Regions from separate parts of the Promicromonospora sp. NPDC050249 genome, predicted to be linked through region 2. Evidence: riboswitches for the same ligand, from Rfam matches in the RefSeq annotation. Region 2 holds a riboswitch; each other region holds the start of a gene.
The links. A riboswitch is a leader RNA that binds a small molecule or an ion and turns the genes downstream of it on or off. The one in region 2 is predicted to bind thiamine pyrophosphate.
Positions count from the first base shown of each region.

Region 1 (5,782 bases), on a different contig from region 2:
CGGTATGCCGCAGGGCGCCACCACGCAGTCCATGGGGCTCGCCGCCGAAGCGGGGCTGCCGCCCGCCGTCGACCCGCTGGTCGAGGCCGCCGCGATGGACGTCGCGGTGCTCGTCTGGGGCACCATGAAGGACGACCCGAACCTTGCCGCGCTGCAGCGGCGCGGCGTGCCCGTCGTGGTCGGTGAGGGACAGGAGGTGTCCGGCGTGCCGGTGGTGGGCGTCGAGGACCGGCGCGGCGCCGCCGACGCGGTGCGACACCTCGTCGAGCTCGGGCACACGCGGATCGCGGAGATCACGCTGCCGTTCGGGCGGGACGAGCGGTCCGGGCTGGTCGACGCGGATCGGCTCGCGTCCGCCGAGCGCACGCCGACGCGCAACCGGCTGGCCGGCGTGCGGGACGTCATCGAGCCCGTCATCTCGTGGGAGACGCCCGCCTCGCTCGTGGAGCACGGCCGCGACGCCGCCACCGAGATCCTCTCCGAGTGGGCGCCCGCCCGGGACCGTCCGACGGCGATCATCGCCCACTCCGACCTGCTCGCCGCCGGTGCCGTGATCGCCGCCCGCGAGCTCGGGCTGCGGGTTCCCGAGGACGTTTCGGTAGCGGGGTTCGACGGCCTCGACCTGCCGTGGCTCTCCCCCGACGTGCTGACCAGCGTGCATCAGCCGCTCGTCGAGAAGGGCCGCGCGCTCGGTCTGGCCGTCATCGCGCTGCTGGCCGGCGAGGACCCCCCGTCGGTGATGCTGCCCGTGAGCCTGGTCGAGGGCACGACCACGGGCCCGGTGCCCGACCTGACCTGACCCTCCGCGGCCCGTCCCCACAGGTCCGCGAAGTAGAGCAACTGTCCGGACATGCGCTCTACTTCGCGGACCTGTCGGGGGCGGGTGTCAGGCGCGGAGCCTGGGCTCCGGGAGGTAGACCTCGCCGCCCGACTCGCGGAACTCCGCGGACTTCTGTGCCATACCCTCCGCGGCCGCCGCGTCCGCGAGCGCCGCCTGGTTCTGCGCCCCGCCGAACTCGTCGCGGATGTCCTGCGAGATCCGCATCGAGCAGAACTTGGGCCCGCACATCGAGCAGAAGTGCGCGGTCTTCGCAGCCTCGGCCGGAAGGGTCTCGTCGTGGTACGACTCCGCGAGCTCCGGGTCGAGCGACAGGTTGAACTGGTCCCGCCAGCGGAACTCGAAGCGGGCCTTGGACAGGGCGTCGTCGCGGTCGCGGGCGCCGGTGTGGCCCTTGGCGACGTCGGCGGCGTGCGCGGCGATCTTGTAGGTCACCACGCCGGTGCGGACGTCGTCGCGGTTCGGCAGGCCGAGGTGCTCCTTGGGCGTGACGTAGCAGAGCATCGCGGTGCCGTACCGGGCGATCTCGGTGGCGCCGATCGCTGAGGTGATGTGGTCGTAGCCGGGCGCGATGTCGGTCACGAGCGGGCCGAGCGTGTAGAACGGGGCGCCGTCGCAGAGCTCCTGCTGCCGCTCCACGTTCTCGCGCACCAGGTGGAAGGGGACGTGTCCGGGTCCCTCGACCATCACCTGGACGTCGTAGGCCCAGGCCCGCTTCGTCAGCTCGGCGAGCGTGTCGAGCTCGGCGAACTGCGCGGCGTCGTTCGCGTCGGCGAGCGATCCGGGCCGCAGGCCGTCGCCGAGGGAGAAGGCGACGTCGTACCGGGCGAAGATCTCGCAGAGCTCGTCGAAGTGCGTGTAGAGGAAGTTCTCCTGGTGGTGCGCCAGGCACCAGCCGGCGAGGATCGACCCGCCGCGCGAGACGATGCCCGTGACCCGGTCGGCGGTGAGCGGCACGTACCGCAGCAGCACGCCGGCGTGCACCGTCATGTAGTCGACGCCCTGCTCGCACTGCTCGATCACGGTGTCGCGGTAGATCTCCCAGGTCAGCGCGCTGGCGTCGCCGTTGACCTTCTCGAGGGCCTGGTAGATCGGCACGGTGCCGATGGGCACCGGCGAGTTCCGCATGAGCCATTCCCGCGTGGTGTGGATGTCGTCGCCCGTGGACAGGTCCATGACGGTGTCGGCGCCCCACTTGGTGGCCCACTCGAGCTTTTCCACCTCCTCCGCGATGGAGCTGTGGACGGCGGAGTTGCCGATGTTCGCGTTGACCTTCACGAGGAACGCCCTGCCGATGATCATCGGCTCCGACTCCGGGTGGTTCACGTTGTTCGGGATGATCGCCCGGCCCGCGGCCACCTCGCTGCGCACCAGCTCGACGTCGCAGCCCTCGCGCACCGCGACGAACCGCATCTCGGGCGTGATCACGCCCTGGCGCGCGTAGTGCATCTGGGTGACGGTCCGGCCGGGGAGCGCCCGGCGGGGCCGACGTCGTTCACCCTGCCACTCCTGGCTGGCCGCACCGCGGCGCAGCGCGCCGCGCCCGTCGTCGGCCAGTGCCCGGTCGCGGCCGTCGTACTCCTCGGTGTCTCCGCGCGCCACGACCCAGGGTTCGCGGGCCGGCGGGAGGCCGCGGACCGGGTCGGAACCGGGGCCCTGCGTGCGGTAGACGCGGACCGGCTCGTTGGGGGCGCCGTCGGGCGACGGCGCCAGCGTGATCTCCGTGACCGGCACCCGGAGACCGGTGTCGTCCTGCGGTGTGCTGGACCCGCCGTCGTGCTCGTGGTCGCGCTCGTACTGGTAGGCGAGCGTGCGGGACTGGGACTTCTCCATCATGAGACTCCTGCTTCCTACGCCGGTGTTAACCGGACAGGTTCAACGGTCCCGGGCCGTACAGCCCGATCTCAGCCCCTGCGTGAGGCACCCGTGGGATCGCCGCCGAGGTTAGCACTGTCCGGCACTTTCCTTCTGCCCCGCCGCCGACCGTGATAAGCAAGGCCGGACGGCTCGCTCACCCCAGCAGCGAGCCCGGGACATGGAGGCTGGAATGCCGGTACGGAACAACCTGCGAACGAGGGCGTTCGCGTTGGCGGCTGCGGGGGCACTCGTGGTCCAGACAGGGATCGTGGCGGGTGCGGTGTCAGCGGCGGGAGCTGAGGTGAGCCCTACGGCTTCGGACAACCAGATCACCCTGACCTCCTGGGAGGGGCGCCGGGAGCTGCTCGCGGGCGAACGCGACGGACTGCGGTTCGACGTCCACGGCGGGCTCTTCCTGCCCCGCGGAGGCGACCTCGTGGACTACACGGACCCGTTCGGCGACGGCACGCCCGTCACGTACGAGACCGGCACGTGGACCTCGCCCGTCGTCGAGACCGGGTACCCGATCAAGCAGGCCGTTCCGTCCTGGAACGCGGACACCCCCACGGGCACCTGGGTCGAGGTGGAGTTCCGCGGCCGTAAGGCCGACGGGACATGGACCAAGTGGTTCGTGATGGGCCGCTGGGCGTCAGGCGACGAGTTCGCGCCGGCCGACGGGCGCGTCGGCGACATCCACCGCACCTCCCTGAACGGCCAGGGCGACACCGACGCGGCCCTGTTCACCGACACGTTCGTCGCGAGGGCGGGCTTCGAGCCGGACGCGTTCCAGACCCGGGCCCGGCTGTACCGGCCCGAGGGCGCCAGGACCTCGCCGCGCCTGGCGTCGGTGAGCACCATGACCAACGAGAACCTGCCCGACGAGCACTACACGGGAACCAGCGACTTCACGCTCGGGCGCGAGGTATCGCTCGACGTGCCGCAGTACAGCCAGAACATCCACCGCGGCGAGTACCCCGAGTTCGGTGGCGGCGGCCAGGTGTGGTGCTCGCCGACGTCGTCCACGATGGTGATCTACTCCTACGGACGCGAGGTGCCTGCCGAGGAGCTGGAGGACATCGTCGCTCCCAACGGCGACCCGCAGGTCGACTACGCCGCGATGAACACCTGGGACTACGCGTACGAGGGTGCGGGGAACTGGCCGTTCAACGCCGCCTACGCCCACAGGTTCGGGCTGAAGTCGTTCGTGACCCGGCTGCGCTCCCTCGCGGAGGCCGAGAAGTTCATCGAGGCGGGTATCCCGCTCACCGTCTCGCTCAACTTCGACGAGGCGGAGATGCCCGAGGCCGGTTACAGCACCCCCGGGCACCTCGTCGTGCTGATCGGGTTCACCGCGGACGGTGACCCGATCATCAACGACCCGAACAAGGCCAGCAACGAGGAAGTGCGACAGGTCTACACGCGCGAGAACTTCGAGCGCGTATGGCAGACGTCGACCGACGGCGTCACGTACGTCTACCACCCGAAGAACGTGAAGCTGCCGGCCAACATGCCGGGCGTCACGCAGAACTGGTAACCCCATCCCGCCGAGGTAGAACTGTGGCGAGATAGAACGGCAGCGAAGCAGGACCAGGGCTTGGCGCTCGGGTTCTACTTCGCTGCAGTTCTATCCCGCCAGTTCTATCCCGCCCTGGTTCTACCTACCTCGGCGGGACCTGCTTCGGCTCAGAGGTGTACGTCGCCGACGTGTAGCCGTCCGCGGAGACCGTCACCTGCACGGTGAGCTCAGCGCCCTGGTCGAGGCCCGTCACCAGGTACCGGTCACCCTTCGCCCAGCGCACCGGCTCGCCGTCGCGCAGCCAGCGGTACTCCACGTCGACCTCGCCCGGCAGGTACGTGCCGGCGTCCGCACGCAGGACCTTCCCCGGCTTGGCCCGGCCCTCGATGCTCGGCCCGGTCACGTCCGCCACCACGGGGTCGTGGATCTCGACGTCCGCCGCGTTGACGAAGACGTACCGGTGCGCCAGCCAGAGCTGGTAGTACACGTCGTCGCCCCGCACCACCGTGCGGTCGCCCGGCCCCGTGCCGTCGAACGTGGCGGCCCGGTAGTAGTCGGACGCGACGTGGTCGTCGGCCACCGCGTACGTCTGGCCCACCCCGACCGTGTACTCGATCGGCGTGACCGGCTGCACCGGGACGCCCGGGTACTCCTCGTAGGCCGCCACCTCCGGGTAGGCCCTGCCGAAGACCGGCGCCGGGGCGTCGCCCGCGACGGTGACGGTCTTCGCCGTCGCAGGCACCACCACCGGGCGCTCGGCAGGATTGTGCAGCCAGGCCAGCGATCCGGCCCACCACACGCCCAGCCAGTCGCCCTCGACCTGGTCGACGACGAGCTTGTGCCCCGACTGCACGCGCGCGCTCACGTCGCTCGCGTACGTGGTCCCGTTCGATCCGTCCGGCTTCCAGCCCGGGTCCTTCGCGAGCGGCGCGTCGGCCGACGGCGACTGGTGCAGGTACCGGAAGTTCGTCCCGGCGCCCGTTACGCACGCGCCCGAGCCCGGCGACGCCTCCTCGCAGCCCGTCACCGTGTTCGGGTTGTCGGCGTACCCGGTGCGCACCTCGACCACGTCGCCGGGCGCGACGTTCGTCGTCGCCTCCAGGTCACCGCCGATCGGGGCACCGAGCAGCTCGAAGTAGTGGTCCCAGTCCCAGTAGGGGCCCGGGTCCCAGTGCACGTTCTTGGTGGACCCCGGCAGGGTGCCCGGCACCTGGTCGTGCCCGATGATGTGCGCCCGGTCGAGCGGGATGTCGTGCTCCGCCGCCAGGTGCCGGACCAGGTCCGCCGACGCCTGGTACATCGCCTCCGTGTACCAGGCGCCCGTACCGGCCCAGCCCTCGTGCTCCAGGCCTATCGAGTGCATGTTCAAGAACCAGTTGCCCGCGTGCCAGCCGATGTCGGCCGGGTCGAGGTGGTTCGCGACGTGCCCGTCCGAAGACCGCAGCGTGTAGTTCCAGGCCAGGTAGGACTGGTCCAGCACCAGGTTGACCGACGGCTGGTAGGCCGTCTCGGTGTCATGGATCAGGATGTAGTCGAGCGACGGCCCGCCCGCGCCGGTGCGGTCGGCCTGG
Region 1 is NZ_JBFAKY010000015.1:3,151-8,932, forward strand. It holds gene AB0I32_RS14010 (LacI family DNA-binding transcriptional regulator) at 1-799, shown strand, start outside; gene thiC (phosphomethylpyrimidine synthase ThiC) at 887-2,674, opposite strand; TPP riboswitch at 2,669-2,774, opposite strand; gene AB0I32_RS14020 (C39 family peptidase) at 2,997-4,229, shown strand; gene AB0I32_RS14025 (N-acetylmuramoyl-L-alanine amidase) at 4,354-5,782, opposite strand, start outside.
Region 1: linked by a shared signal. The riboswitch ahead of thiC (phosphomethylpyrimidine synthase ThiC) and the one ahead of thiD (bifunctional hydroxymethylpyrimidine kinase/phosphomethylpyrimidine kinase) in region 2 are both predicted to bind thiamine pyrophosphate.

Region 2 (5,782 bases):
ACCTTGCCGAGCGCAAGGAACGGCTCACCCGCGAACAGCTGCGCCTGCACGAGTTCGCCTCGGAGGTCCGGGCCACGCTGACCACGATCACCTCGCCCACGTTCCTCGCCTCCGCCCTGGAGTCCAGGATGCTGAACCAGCTGCTGCAGGCGGCACACTTCGAGCAGCAGGCGGCTGTGGTCACCGAGCGGCTCCGCGAGCTGCTCCAGGAGCCGATCGCCGCGCGGCTCGCGGCCCTCGAACGCCTGCACGGCGACCGGGAGCGGGCCGCCGAGGCCAAGCGCGAGCGCGGGCGCCGTCGGCTGATGGACGGCACGCTGTCCGCCATCACCGTGTTCGCCGGTGTCTACGCCCTGATCGGCACCGTCCAGGTCGCGCTGGACGCCGACCTGATCGGCCCGCTGCAGGCCGTCACCGCCACCGCCCTTGTCACCATCGGCGCACTCGTGACGGGGGTCGCGGTCTTCAACTGGACGCGGGGGCGCTGACACTCTCCGGCACGTCAGACGGACAGAGCACTCGGGTAACCTGCGCGTCTGACGCGCCGCGGCCTGGTCCGTCGGTCGCTCCACCGCTCCACGACAGGGGAGAACGATGACCGGAGTTCCCGCGCCCGCCTCGGGCGCACCGAACGTCACACCGCGCGGGACCGCCCGGGACGACGCCGCCCGTCGTCACCTCTGGGGGCACTTCACGCGGCAGTCCGCGTGGGACTCCGGTGTGCCCACACTGGTCCGCGGCGAGGGCCACCACGTGTGGGACGCGCAGGGCCGCAAGTACATCGACGGCCTGTCGGGACTGTTCGTGGTCCAGGCCGGGCACGGCCGCCGGGCGCTCGCCGAGGCCGCGGCCAAGCAGGCGGGCGAGCTCGCCTACTTCCCGCTGTGGTCCTACGCGCACCCGCCGGCCATCGACCTGGCCGAGCGTCTCGCCCACCACGCCCCGGGCGACCTGAACCGCGTGTTCTTCACGACGGGCGGCTCGGAGGCGGTGGAGACGGCGTTCAAGCTGGCCAAGCAGTACTGGAAGCTGCAGGGCAAGCCGGGCAAGTACAAGGTGATCTCCCGGGCCGTCGCCTACCACGGCACCACCCACGGCGCGCTGTCCGTGACCGGTGTGCCCCGTATCAAGGAGCCGTTCGAGCCTCTGGTGCCCGGCGCGCACAAGGTGCCCAGCACCAACATCTACCGGGCCGACGACGGCCTGCGCGACGACCCCGAGGCGTTCGGCCGCTGGGCTGCCGACCAGATCGAGGCGCTGATCCTGACGGAGGGGCCCGGCTCGGTGGCCGCCGTCTTCCTCGAACCCGTGCAGAACGCGGGCGGCAGCATCCCGCCACCGCCCGGTTACTTCGAGCGGGTGCGCGAGATCTGCGACCGGCACGACGTCCTGCTGGTCTCGGACGAGGTCATCTGCGCGTTCGGCCGCATCGGGTCGATCTTCGCGTGCGACGACTTCGGCTACGTGCCCGACATGATCACCTGCGCCAAGGGCATGTCGTCCGGTTACTCCCCGATCGGCGCGTGCCTGGTCTCCGACCGGGTGTTCGAGCCGTTCGCCACCGGGTCGACGAGCTTCGGCCACGGGTACACGTTCGGCGGGCATCCGGTCTCGGCGGCGGTCGCCATGGCCAACCTCGACCTCTTCGAGGCGGAGGACCTGACCGGGCGGGTCGCCCGGAACGCGCCGGCGTTCCGGGCGACCCTGGAGCGGCTGTACGACCTGCCGATCGTGGGCGACGTGCGCGGTGCCGGGTACTTCCAGGCGATCGAGCTCGTCAAGGACCAGGAGACCCGGGAGGCCTTCTCCGGTGCCGAGACCGATCGTCTGCTCGGGCTCCTCAGCCCGGCGCTGTACGAGGCCGGCCTGTACTGCCGCCCCGACAACCGCGGCGACCTGGTGGTGCAGCTCGCACCACCGCTGACCGTCGGGCAGACCGAGTTCGACGAGATCGAGGAGATCCTGCGGGGCGTGCTGAGCGAGGTCTGGTCCAAGCTGTGACCTGAAGATCGATCGGTCGTTGGGCGCCTCAGGCGGCCGCGCGCTGCTCCGCGGGACGACGGCGCAGGAGCGGCTGCTGGATGGCGGGCGGGTCGTAGGCCATGTCGAGGCGTCCGACGTCGGTCCCTGGCGGCACTATCGCGTCGATCCGGTCCAGGATCTCGTCGCTCAGGACCACCTCGGCGCCGGCGAGCGCGCTGTCCAGGTGCTCCATGGTGCGCGGGCCGATGATCGCGGAGGTGACGCCCGGGTGGGCGATCGTGAACGCCATCGCCAGATGGTTCAGCGGGATGCCGGCGTCCTGAGCCACGGGCACGAGCTGCTCGACGACGTCGAGCCGCTGCTCGTCGCGCAGGTGCTCGAGCCCGAACCGCGCCCGGTGGGTGTCGTTCTCCTGGCCCTTGCGGTACCGGCCGGTGAGGAGGCCTCCCGCGAGCGGGCTCCAGACCAGGGTGCCCATGCCGTACTGCTGGGCGACCGGCAGGACGTCGCGCTCGATCCCCCGGTTCAGGATGGAGTACGGCGGCTGCTCGGCCCTGAAGCGTTCCAGGCCGCGCCGTTCTGCCACCCACTGGGCCTGGACGATCTCCGCGGCGGGCATCGCCGACGAGCCGATGGCCCGCACCTTGCCGGAGTTGATCAGGTAGGTCAGCGCCGCCAGCGTGTCCTCGACGTCGGTCTCGGGGTCGGGGCGGTGGATCTGGTAGAGGTCGATGTAGTCGGTGCCCAGGCGGCGCAGCGAGTTCTCGACCTCGGCGATGATCCAGCGGCGGGAGTTGCCGCGGTGGTTGGGGTCGTCGCTCATGGGCAGGTGCACCTTGGTGGCGAGCACGACGTCGTCGCGCCGCCCCTTGAGCGCCTTGCCCACTATCTCCTCGGACTCCCCGTGCGAGTAGGCGTCGGCGGTGTCGACGAAGTTGATGCCGGAGTCGAGGGCCTTGTGGATGATCTTGATCGACTCCTCGTGGTCGGGGTTGCCGACTGCGCCGAACATCATCGCGCCGAGTGCGTAGGGGCTGACCTTGATACCGGTCCGGCCGAGGTTGCGGTACTGCATGGGGCCCTCCTGGGGTCGAGAGGTCTGGTGAGCGCCCCGGCGATGTCATACTCTTGGACTAAGCGGAACGCTCTTCCAGAACTATATGGAAAGGCGTTCCGGATAGCAAGGGATGGAGTGGAGTGACCCAGAACACAGCGCCGCGGCCGCTGCGCGCCGACGCGCAACGCAACATCGATTCGCTGCTCGACGCCGCGAAGTCGGCCTTCGGCACGTCCGGCGTGGACGCGCCCGCTAAGGAGATCGCCGACCTGGCCGGGGTCGGCGTCGGCACGCTGTACCGGCACTTCCCCAAGCGCTCGGACCTGGTCAAGGCCGTGTTCCAGCACGAGGTCGACGCCACCGCCGACGCCGCTTCCGCGCTGGCCGCCGAGCACGGACCGGTCGACGCCCTGGAGAAGTGGCTGCACCGGTACACGGAGTTCCTCGCGACCAAGCGGGGCCTCGCCTCGGCCCTGCACTCGGGCGACCCGGCCTTCGACGCGCTGCCCGAGTACTTCCTCGGCCGGCTCGGCCCAGCCCTGGGCTCCCTGCTCGACGCCGCTGTCGAGGCGGGAGCGATCCGCGCCGTCGTCAGCCCTCGGGACCTCCTGTACGCCGTGTCCAAGCTGAACCTGCCCATGGGCGACGAGGAGCCGGAGCACGGCCGGCGCATGATCGACCTGCTCGTGGACGGGTTGCGGTACAGAGCCGGACAGACCGCTCGGTAGGGTGGGCCCGAAATGGCGCGGGGCGCCGGGTACCTGCCCGGCTGAGATGCACCCGTGGAACCTGATCTAGGTAGTTCTAGCGAAGGGACGCCTCATGGGCTCACTCCTGCCCAACTCCGCCGCGCGCACCCGCCCGCCCGGACACCCCGCCGTCGCGCTGACGATCGCCGGCTCGGATCCCTCCGGCGGCGCGGGGATCCAGGCCGACCTGAAGACCTTCGCCGCGCTCGGCGGGTACGGCTGCGCGGTGCTCACCGGGCTGACCGCCCAGTCCACGACGGGCGTGACGAGGGTGCTGCCCGTGCCCGCCGACATGGTGACCGCGCAGCTGGAGACGCTGTTCGCCGACGTCGCGGTGGACGCCGTGAAGATCGGCATGACGACGGACGCCGCCGTCGCCCGGGCCGTCGCAGCGGCGCTGCGGCAGCTGCGGACCGCCGGGCGCGCGCCCTACGTGGTGCTCGACCCGGTGATGGTCTCGACGTCGGGCCACCGGCTGCTCGCGCCCGACGCCGAAGCCGTGCTGCGCGACGAGCTGCTGCCGCTGGCCGACCTGGTCACGCCGAACCTGCCGGAGGCGGCGGTGCTGCTCGGCGCCGAACAGGCCAGGGACGATCGCGAGGCGGCCGACCAGGCGCGCGCGCTGCTCAAGCTCGGGACGCGGTTCGCCCTGGTCAAGGGCGGGCACCTGGACTCGGCGGAGTCGGTCGACCACCTCGCAGGTCCGGACGGCGTCGTCGCCCTGACCGCCCCCCGGATTCCCACGCGGAGCACGCACGGGACGGGCTGCACGCTCAGCTCGGCGTGCGCGGTCCTGCGCCCCCGGCACGACGAGTGGGAGCCCGCCGTACGCGAGGCGAAGAACTACCTGACGGAAGCCCTGCGCGCCGCGGACGACCTGGTCATCGGCGGCACGGGCACGGCGCCGGGCCCCTGGCCCGGCCATGGCCCGGTCGACCACGGCTTCGGCACCCGCACCCTCGGCTGACGGGTCCGTCGATCCACCGAGGACGTCAGGCCGACTTGAGGAGCTCCGCCGCGCGGGCGCGGGCCCAGGCGTCGGCCTCCAGGACGCCCTCGACCGAACCCGCGTCGCCGGCGTCCGTCGTGGCGTGCGCCTCCACCACCGCGGCCACCGTGTCGACGATGTCCAGGAAGCCGATGGCGCCGTCGTGGAACGCGTCGACGCACACCTCGTTCGCCGCGTTGTAGACGGCCGGGTGCGTGCCACCGGCCTCGCCGACCTGCCGGGCGAGGCGGACGGCGGGGAAGGCGTCGTCGTCCAGGGGGGCGAACTCCCAGGTGGACGCCTTGGTCCAGTCGATGGGCACGTCGACGTCCGGCAGGCGGTCGGGCCAGGACAGGCCCAGCGCGATCGGCACGAGCATCCGCGGCGGACCGGCCTGGGCGATGGTGGAGCCGTCGGCGAACTCGACCATCGAGTGGATCATCTGCTGCGGGTGCACCACGACGTCGATCGCGCCGAACGGCAGGTCGAACAGCAGGTGCGCCTCGATCACCTCGAGGCCCTTGTTCACCAGCGTCGCGGAGTTGGTGGTGACCATGCGACCCATCGAGAAGTTGGGGTGCCGCAGAGCCTGCGCGGGCGTGACGTCGCGCAGCTCGGCGCGTGAGCGGCCGCGGAACGGCCCGCCGCTCGCGGTCACGACGAGCTTGCGGACCTCCGACGACGCACCAGAGCGCAGCGACTGCGCGATGGCGGAGTGCTCGGAGTCCACCGGCACGATCTGGCCCTCGCGCCGCACCGCAGCCTTGACCAGCGCGCCGCCGACCACCAGCGACTCCTTGTTCGCGAGCGCCAGCGTCGAGCCGGCGGCGAGCGCGGCGAGGGTGGGGCGCAGGCCAACGGATCCGGTGATGCCGTTGAGCACGACGTCGCTCCCCCGGCCGGCCAGCTCGGTCGCGGCGCCCTGCCCGGCGAGCACCTCGACGCGGTCGGCGCCGGCCTCGGCGAGGAGGGTGGTCAGCGCGGGGCGTGCGGCGTCGTCGGCCA
Region 2 is NZ_JBFAKY010000001.1:298,744-304,525, forward strand. It holds gene AB0I32_RS01340 (hypothetical protein) at 1-488, shown strand, start outside; gene AB0I32_RS01345 (aspartate aminotransferase family protein) at 595-2,001, shown strand; gene AB0I32_RS01350 (aldo/keto reductase) at 2,030-3,058, opposite strand; gene AB0I32_RS01355 (TetR/AcrR family transcriptional regulator) at 3,181-3,768, shown strand; TPP riboswitch at 3,777-3,873, shown strand; gene thiD (bifunctional hydroxymethylpyrimidine kinase/phosphomethylpyrimidine kinase) at 3,863-4,756, shown strand; gene dxr (1-deoxy-D-xylulose-5-phosphate reductoisomerase) at 4,782-5,782, opposite strand, start outside.

Region 3 (5,782 bases), on a different contig from region 2:
AGGGCACGCGGCCCGAACTCGGAGCGGCCGTCGAACCAGGCCACCATCCCGTCGTCGGCGAGCACGCCGGCGACCTGCTCCGGCAGGTCCGCGGGGGTCGTGAACGGCACGCGCGCCGTGCGCAGCGCGTCGGCCAGCTCGTCGTCGGACCAGCCGCGGCCGAGTGCCACCGACGTCATGGGCACCATCGGGACGCCGGCCTCCGCCGTCAGCTGCAGGGCCGCGCCGAGGGCCGTGCCCGAGTCACCTGCCGCGGGCTGGACCCACACGTGCTCGAAGGGGGTCTCGCGCCACAGCCGCGAGTTGGCCACGCAGTTCAGGGCGGTGCCGCCCGCCAGCGTCAGCGCGGTGTCGCCGGTCCGCTCCTGCAGGGCCGTGGCGAGCTCGACGAGCAGCTCCTCCAGCCGCGCCTGGACCGACGCCGCGAGGTCCGCCTGGTCGGGCGGCAGGCCGCCCGCGCCGCTGGGTTCCTGGATGGTGCCCGGCGTGGCCGGCGCCGCCCATCGTGACCAGTCGGGAGCCTCGGCCACGAACCCGCCGTCGGGCGTGGTCCGGAGCAGCTCCCGCAGCTCGGGCAGGAACCGCGGCCGGCCGTACGACGCGAGCGCCATCACCTTGTACTCGTCGCTGGACCGCAGGAAGCCGAGGTGCTCGGTGAGGGACTCGTAGACGAGGCCGAGGGAGTGCGGCAGCTCCTGGCTCGCGAGCACCTCGAGCTGTCCGTCGGCGTACCGGCCCGCGAGGTAGGAGGAGCGTTCGCCGCGACCGTCCAGCGACATGACGCTGCAGGTGCGGAACGGGGATGCGAGGGCCCCCGAAGCGGCGTGCGACACCTCGTGCGGCACGAAGCGCACGGCGGCGGGGTTGAGCCCGGGCAGCGCGGTGGCGATGAACTGCGGCGCTCGTTCGGCGTACCGCTGCCGCAGCCAGTCCCACGGGTCGGGCAGGCCCATCTCGTTGGACGGTTTGGCGAGGGCAGGGTCGAACGAGTAGGCGACGGCATCCAGGTCCTCCGGCCGCAGGCCACCGACGTCGAGGCACCACCGCATCGCCTGCTCCGGCAGCTCCCAGGCCGCGAACGGGACAGGTCGCTTGCCGTGCTTGCGTCGGCTGAACCGTTCCTCCTCGGCTGCTGCGAGGACGTGACCGTCGACGACGAGCGCCGCCGACGGGTCATGGAAGAGGGCGTTGACACCGAGGACTCGCACAGTGACCTCCACGGATGGTCGTCACCGGGCTTCTTCCGGTTCTCCTACGTTCGAGGCGCCTAGAAGCACTCGCATCTTGAACCGCTTCTCGACGGAACCGGGGTCCCGCAGCCGCCCGCATCCGCGCAGGTCGGCGGTTTCTGCGCGGTTCAGCGCCGCGACAGGTCCTCGGTGGCGGGACCTTCGATCAGCGTGCCGTCGGGCTCGAACCGCGAGCCGTGCGCGGGGCAGTCCCAGGACTGCTCCTGCTCGTTCCAGCGCACGACGGCGCCCGCGTGCGGGCAGACCCGGGACACGCACGGGGCACCCGGCCGCTGTCCGGTGGGACGGGTCGCGGCGCGGGCCCAGCCCGTGGTCTGCACGGCGAAGGTGGCGGCGGTGCTCGCTCTCGGCGTGGGCCTACGGGCCCACGGCTCGAAGGTCCGTCCCCACTCGACGGGGTCGCCGAGGATGCGGCCGGCGAGCGCCAGCCCGGCCGCCGCACCGTTGGTGAGCCCCCACTTGGCGTAGCCGGTGGCCACGAGCACGCGGTCGTCCCCTGGCACCACCGGCCCGACCAGCGGCAGGCCGGTGTCGCTGGTGTAGTCCTGGGCCGCCCACGTGTGCCGTGGCTGGTCCACGGGGAGGTGGACCCGGGTCCACTCCTCCAGCGCGGCCAGCCGCCGGGCCGGGTCCCGCTCCCTGCCGACGGTGTAGCCCTCGCCGCCCACCATGAGCAGCCCGCCGGCCGTGCGGAGCGATCGCACGGGTGACCCGGCGGTGATCGACATGGTTTCCCCGAACCCGGGCGGCAGCGCGGCCGGGTCGGTGATCTCCCAGGTGGTGAGCAGGCTGCGCCCCGCCTCCAGCCGGAGGAACAGCCCGCCCAGCCGCCCGGGCGGTGTGCCGGTGGCCAGCACCACCCGGTCGGCGAGGATGGCGCCGCGGCTGGTGCGCAGCGCGACACCGGACCTGCGCCGGCGCACCTGGTGGACCCGGACGCCGTCGTGCACCGGCACGCCGCGGGCGCGCAGGCGGGCGCGCAGTGCCGAGAGCATCCGTAGCGGGTCCACCTGTGCCTGGCCCGGCAGGCGTACCGCGCCGTAGGACCGCGCGGGGTACGGCGGGTCCTCCTCCCACTGTGCGGTGAGTCCCTGGCGGGCGCAGGTCGCGAGTACCGCGTCGACGTCGGCCACCTGGTCGGGGGTCGCCGCCACCGTCAGGTCGTCCCGGTTCTCGACGGGGACGCCGAGGTCCTCGAGGGTGCGGCGCAGCCACCCCAAACCGGCGAAGTTGGCCGTGAGGTAGTCGCGCACCACCTCGTCGCCGTGCCGGGCGATCCGGGCGAGCCGGGTGCCCTGCAGCACCGAGAGCTTGCCCGTCGAGCGGGCGGTGGTGGTCGCTCGTGCGCCGCGGGCATCGAGCACCACGACGGAGGCGCCGCCGTCGGCGAGCAGCTGGGCGGTGACGACACCGGTGAGGCCGGCGCCGACCACCACGACATCGGTGCGGAGCGGGCCGGGGGCCATGACCCCCGGTGAACCGCTGCCGGTGGCTTCCAGGTCCGTCGTCGCGTCGTAGGGGGTCTCGCTCACGATGCACCTCCGCTGGTCGATCCGTGCTGCTCGATCAGTGCTGGTCGTCCCTGTGCCGACCCTCGGGCCGGCCCGTACCAGGCTGGCACGAGGGCCTGGCACTCGCAGTGCCTCGCTTCTAGAATCGAGGTGGCGGAGTCATGAAGCGGCTCCTGGTCCGCTTCGGATCCGGGAGGTTCAAGATGCCCCCTTCCCTGCAGCCCAGGCTCAGCATCGTGGACGGCGCCGGCGGCGACACGGCTGAGCAGTCACCGAGCTTCTCGGTGGGTGACCTGGCGCATGCTCTTGGTCTGGGGACCAACCTTCTTGTCGGCAGCTACCGCGTCGACATCATGTCTGGCACCTGGTGGTGGTCCGACGAGGTGTACACGATGCACGGGTGGAGACGGCACGAGGTTCAGCCGGGCCTCGAGGCGCTCCGGTCCCGCAAGCACCCCGACGATCGCGCCCGTGTGGTGCGGGCCGCAGCCGAGGCCCTGCGGACGGGCCGCCCGTTCGCGTGCGCGCACCGGATCGTGGACCGCAGGGGCCGCACACGCTCGGTGGTCGTCATCGGCCAAGGCCGACGCAGCGGCCCCGGCCGGTCGCCGGAGCTGGTCGGCTACGTCATCGACGTCACGCCGGTCCAGAAGGAGGCGCTGGCGCGTAAGTCCGAGGCGGTCGTGACCAGGGCCTTCGTCAGCCAGGCGGTGATCGAGCAGGCCAAGGGCGTCATCATGGCGGTACGTGGGGTGAGCGAGGAGACCGCGGGTCACCTGCTGCACGAAGCCGCCGGGCGGGTGGACATCCCGCTGCGCCTGGCCGCAGACCAGGTGATGGCCAGGCTGGGGACCGATCGCGAGGGGGCGGATCGCGAGCGGAAGGGCATCACGCAGGAAGCCCTCACACGCGCACTGGACGGCGTCGAGCCGGTGGGGCGGCCACGCGGGCACGACCCCCTGCTCACCCGGCGGCCGCGCAAGGCGTCGGCGGGCAAGTCCGCCTGACCCTGTGATCGGATGCCCGGCCCGGTGATCCTGGCCGGGCATCCGGTGGGTCAGCGCGCGGCGCGGCGGGCGGCGAGCCGCAGCGCCGCCGTCGACGCGCCCTTCGCCGCCATACGCTTCGCGAACACCGCGGTGCCCGCTGCGACCGCCGCGAACACGGTGGCCTGCACCAGGTCCAGCTCCGGGTCGTCCGCCTTGCTGGGCGCGTCGTTGCCGGTCACGCCCTTCCAGATCATGCTGACCGCCTTCTGCGCGACCCAGCCGGCTGCGAGCGTCAGGGCAAGAGTGCCGACCTTCTCGGCGAGTGTCTGTTCCGTCTCGATCTTGGCCATCTCTACACCGTAGCGTCCGACCAGCCAGTAGGCTGGCCGGACACGACAGGGGAGCGCCACACGGCGCTGAGAGTGCGGAACACCGCAGACCCTTGAACCTGATCCGGGTCAGACCGGCGGAGGAAGTCGAGGCACGATGTTGCGTCTTTCCGGTGCTCACGCGGGCACCATCCACGCTGTTCCGGCCGCCGGAGCGCTCTCCGTGGCACTCCTGCTCGCCGGGTGCGGCGGTTCCGGGACCGGTGGCTCCGACGGGGGCGACCCGGCGGCGTCCGGCACCGTGACCCTCGTGACCCACGACTCCTGGGCGCTCGACGAGAAGGTGGTCGAGCGGTTCGAGGAGGAGTCCGGTCTGACAGTCGAGGTCAGCGCGGCGGGCGACGCCGGGACCCTGGTGAACCAGCTGGTGCTGACCAAGGACGCACCGCTCGGCGACGCCGTCTTCGGCATCGACAACACCTTCGCCTCCCGCGCGCTCGAGGCGGGGGTGGTCGAGGAGTACACCCCGGCGGACCTGCCCGACGGCGTCGAGCAGCTGGGCGGCGCGCTCACCCCGGTCGACCAGGGCGACGTCTGCGTGAACGCGGACGCGGCCTGGTTCGAGAAGTCGGACCTGGAGGTGCCGAGGACGCTCGAGGACCTGGCCGACCCGCAGTACCGGGACCTGCTCGTGGTGAGCAACCCCGCGACGTCGTCTCCCGGGCTCGCCTTCCTGCTGGCGACCGTCGGGGCGTTCGGCGAGGACGGGTTCGAGGACTACTGGTCGTCCCTGGTCGACAACGGCGTCAAGGTCGCCGACTCGTGGGAGGACGCCTACTACGTGGACTTCTCGGGCGCCGGCGAGGGCGGCGAGCGCCCGCTCGTCCTGTCGTACGCGACGTCGCCGGCCTTCACCGTCAGCGAGGACGGCTCGGAGTCGACCACCAGCGCGCTGCTCGACACGTGCTTCCGGCAGGTCGAGTACGCGGGAGTGCTTGCCGGGTCGGACAACCCGGAGGGCGCTCAGGCGTTCGTCGACTTCCTGCTCGGCGAGGACGCCCAGGCCGCGCTGCCCGAGTCGATGTACATGTACCCGGCCGACCCGGCTACCGAGCTGCCCGCCGACTGGGAGAAGTTCGCACCCCAGGCCGAGGCGCCGTTCGAGGTGGATCCCGCCGAGGTGAGCGAGCATCGCGACGAGTGGATAGAGCGGTGGACAGAGACCGTAGTGGGCTGAGTCGACCGGGCCTGCGGCCCGCGCCGCTGCTCTGGGGGACGGCGGTCGCCGTCCCCCTCGGGTTCCTCGCCGTCTTCTTCGCCTGGCCCGTGGCCGCGCTGGTGGTCCGCGGATTCGTGCCCGACGGCGCGCTCGACCTCACCGGGTTCGCCGAGGTGCTGTCCAGCCCGCGCACGTGGCGGCTCGTGTGGCTCACGCTCACCCAGGCAGTGCTCGGCACCGCCTTCTCGGTGCTGCTCGGCCTGCCGCTCGCGTACCTGCTCTACCGCCGGTCGTTCCCGGGCCGGGTCCTGGTGCGCGGGCTCGTGACGGTGCCGTTCGTGCTGCCCGCCGTCGTCGTCGGCGTCGCGTTCCGCACCCTGTTCGCGCCCGGCGGCGCGCTCGGCTTCCTCGGCCTGGAGGAGTCGCTGGCCGGGATAGTCGTCGCCCTCGTCTTCTTCAACGTGTCGGTGGTCGTGCGGACCGT
Region 3 is NZ_JBFAKY010000034.1:32,093-37,874, reverse strand. It holds gene AB0I32_RS22325 (carbamoyltransferase C-terminal domain-containing protein) at 1-1,208, opposite strand, end outside; gene AB0I32_RS22320 (FAD-dependent oxidoreductase) at 1,358-2,782, opposite strand; gene AB0I32_RS22315 (PAS and ANTAR domain-containing protein) at 2,965-3,768, shown strand; gene AB0I32_RS22310 (DUF4235 domain-containing protein) at 3,819-4,100, opposite strand; TPP riboswitch at 4,138-4,242, shown strand; gene AB0I32_RS22305 (thiamine ABC transporter substrate-binding protein) at 4,237-5,316, shown strand; gene AB0I32_RS22300 (iron ABC transporter permease) at 5,292-5,782, shown strand, end outside.
Region 3: linked by a shared signal. The riboswitch ahead of AB0I32_RS22305 (thiamine ABC transporter substrate-binding protein) and the one ahead of thiD (bifunctional hydroxymethylpyrimidine kinase/phosphomethylpyrimidine kinase) in region 2 are both predicted to bind thiamine pyrophosphate.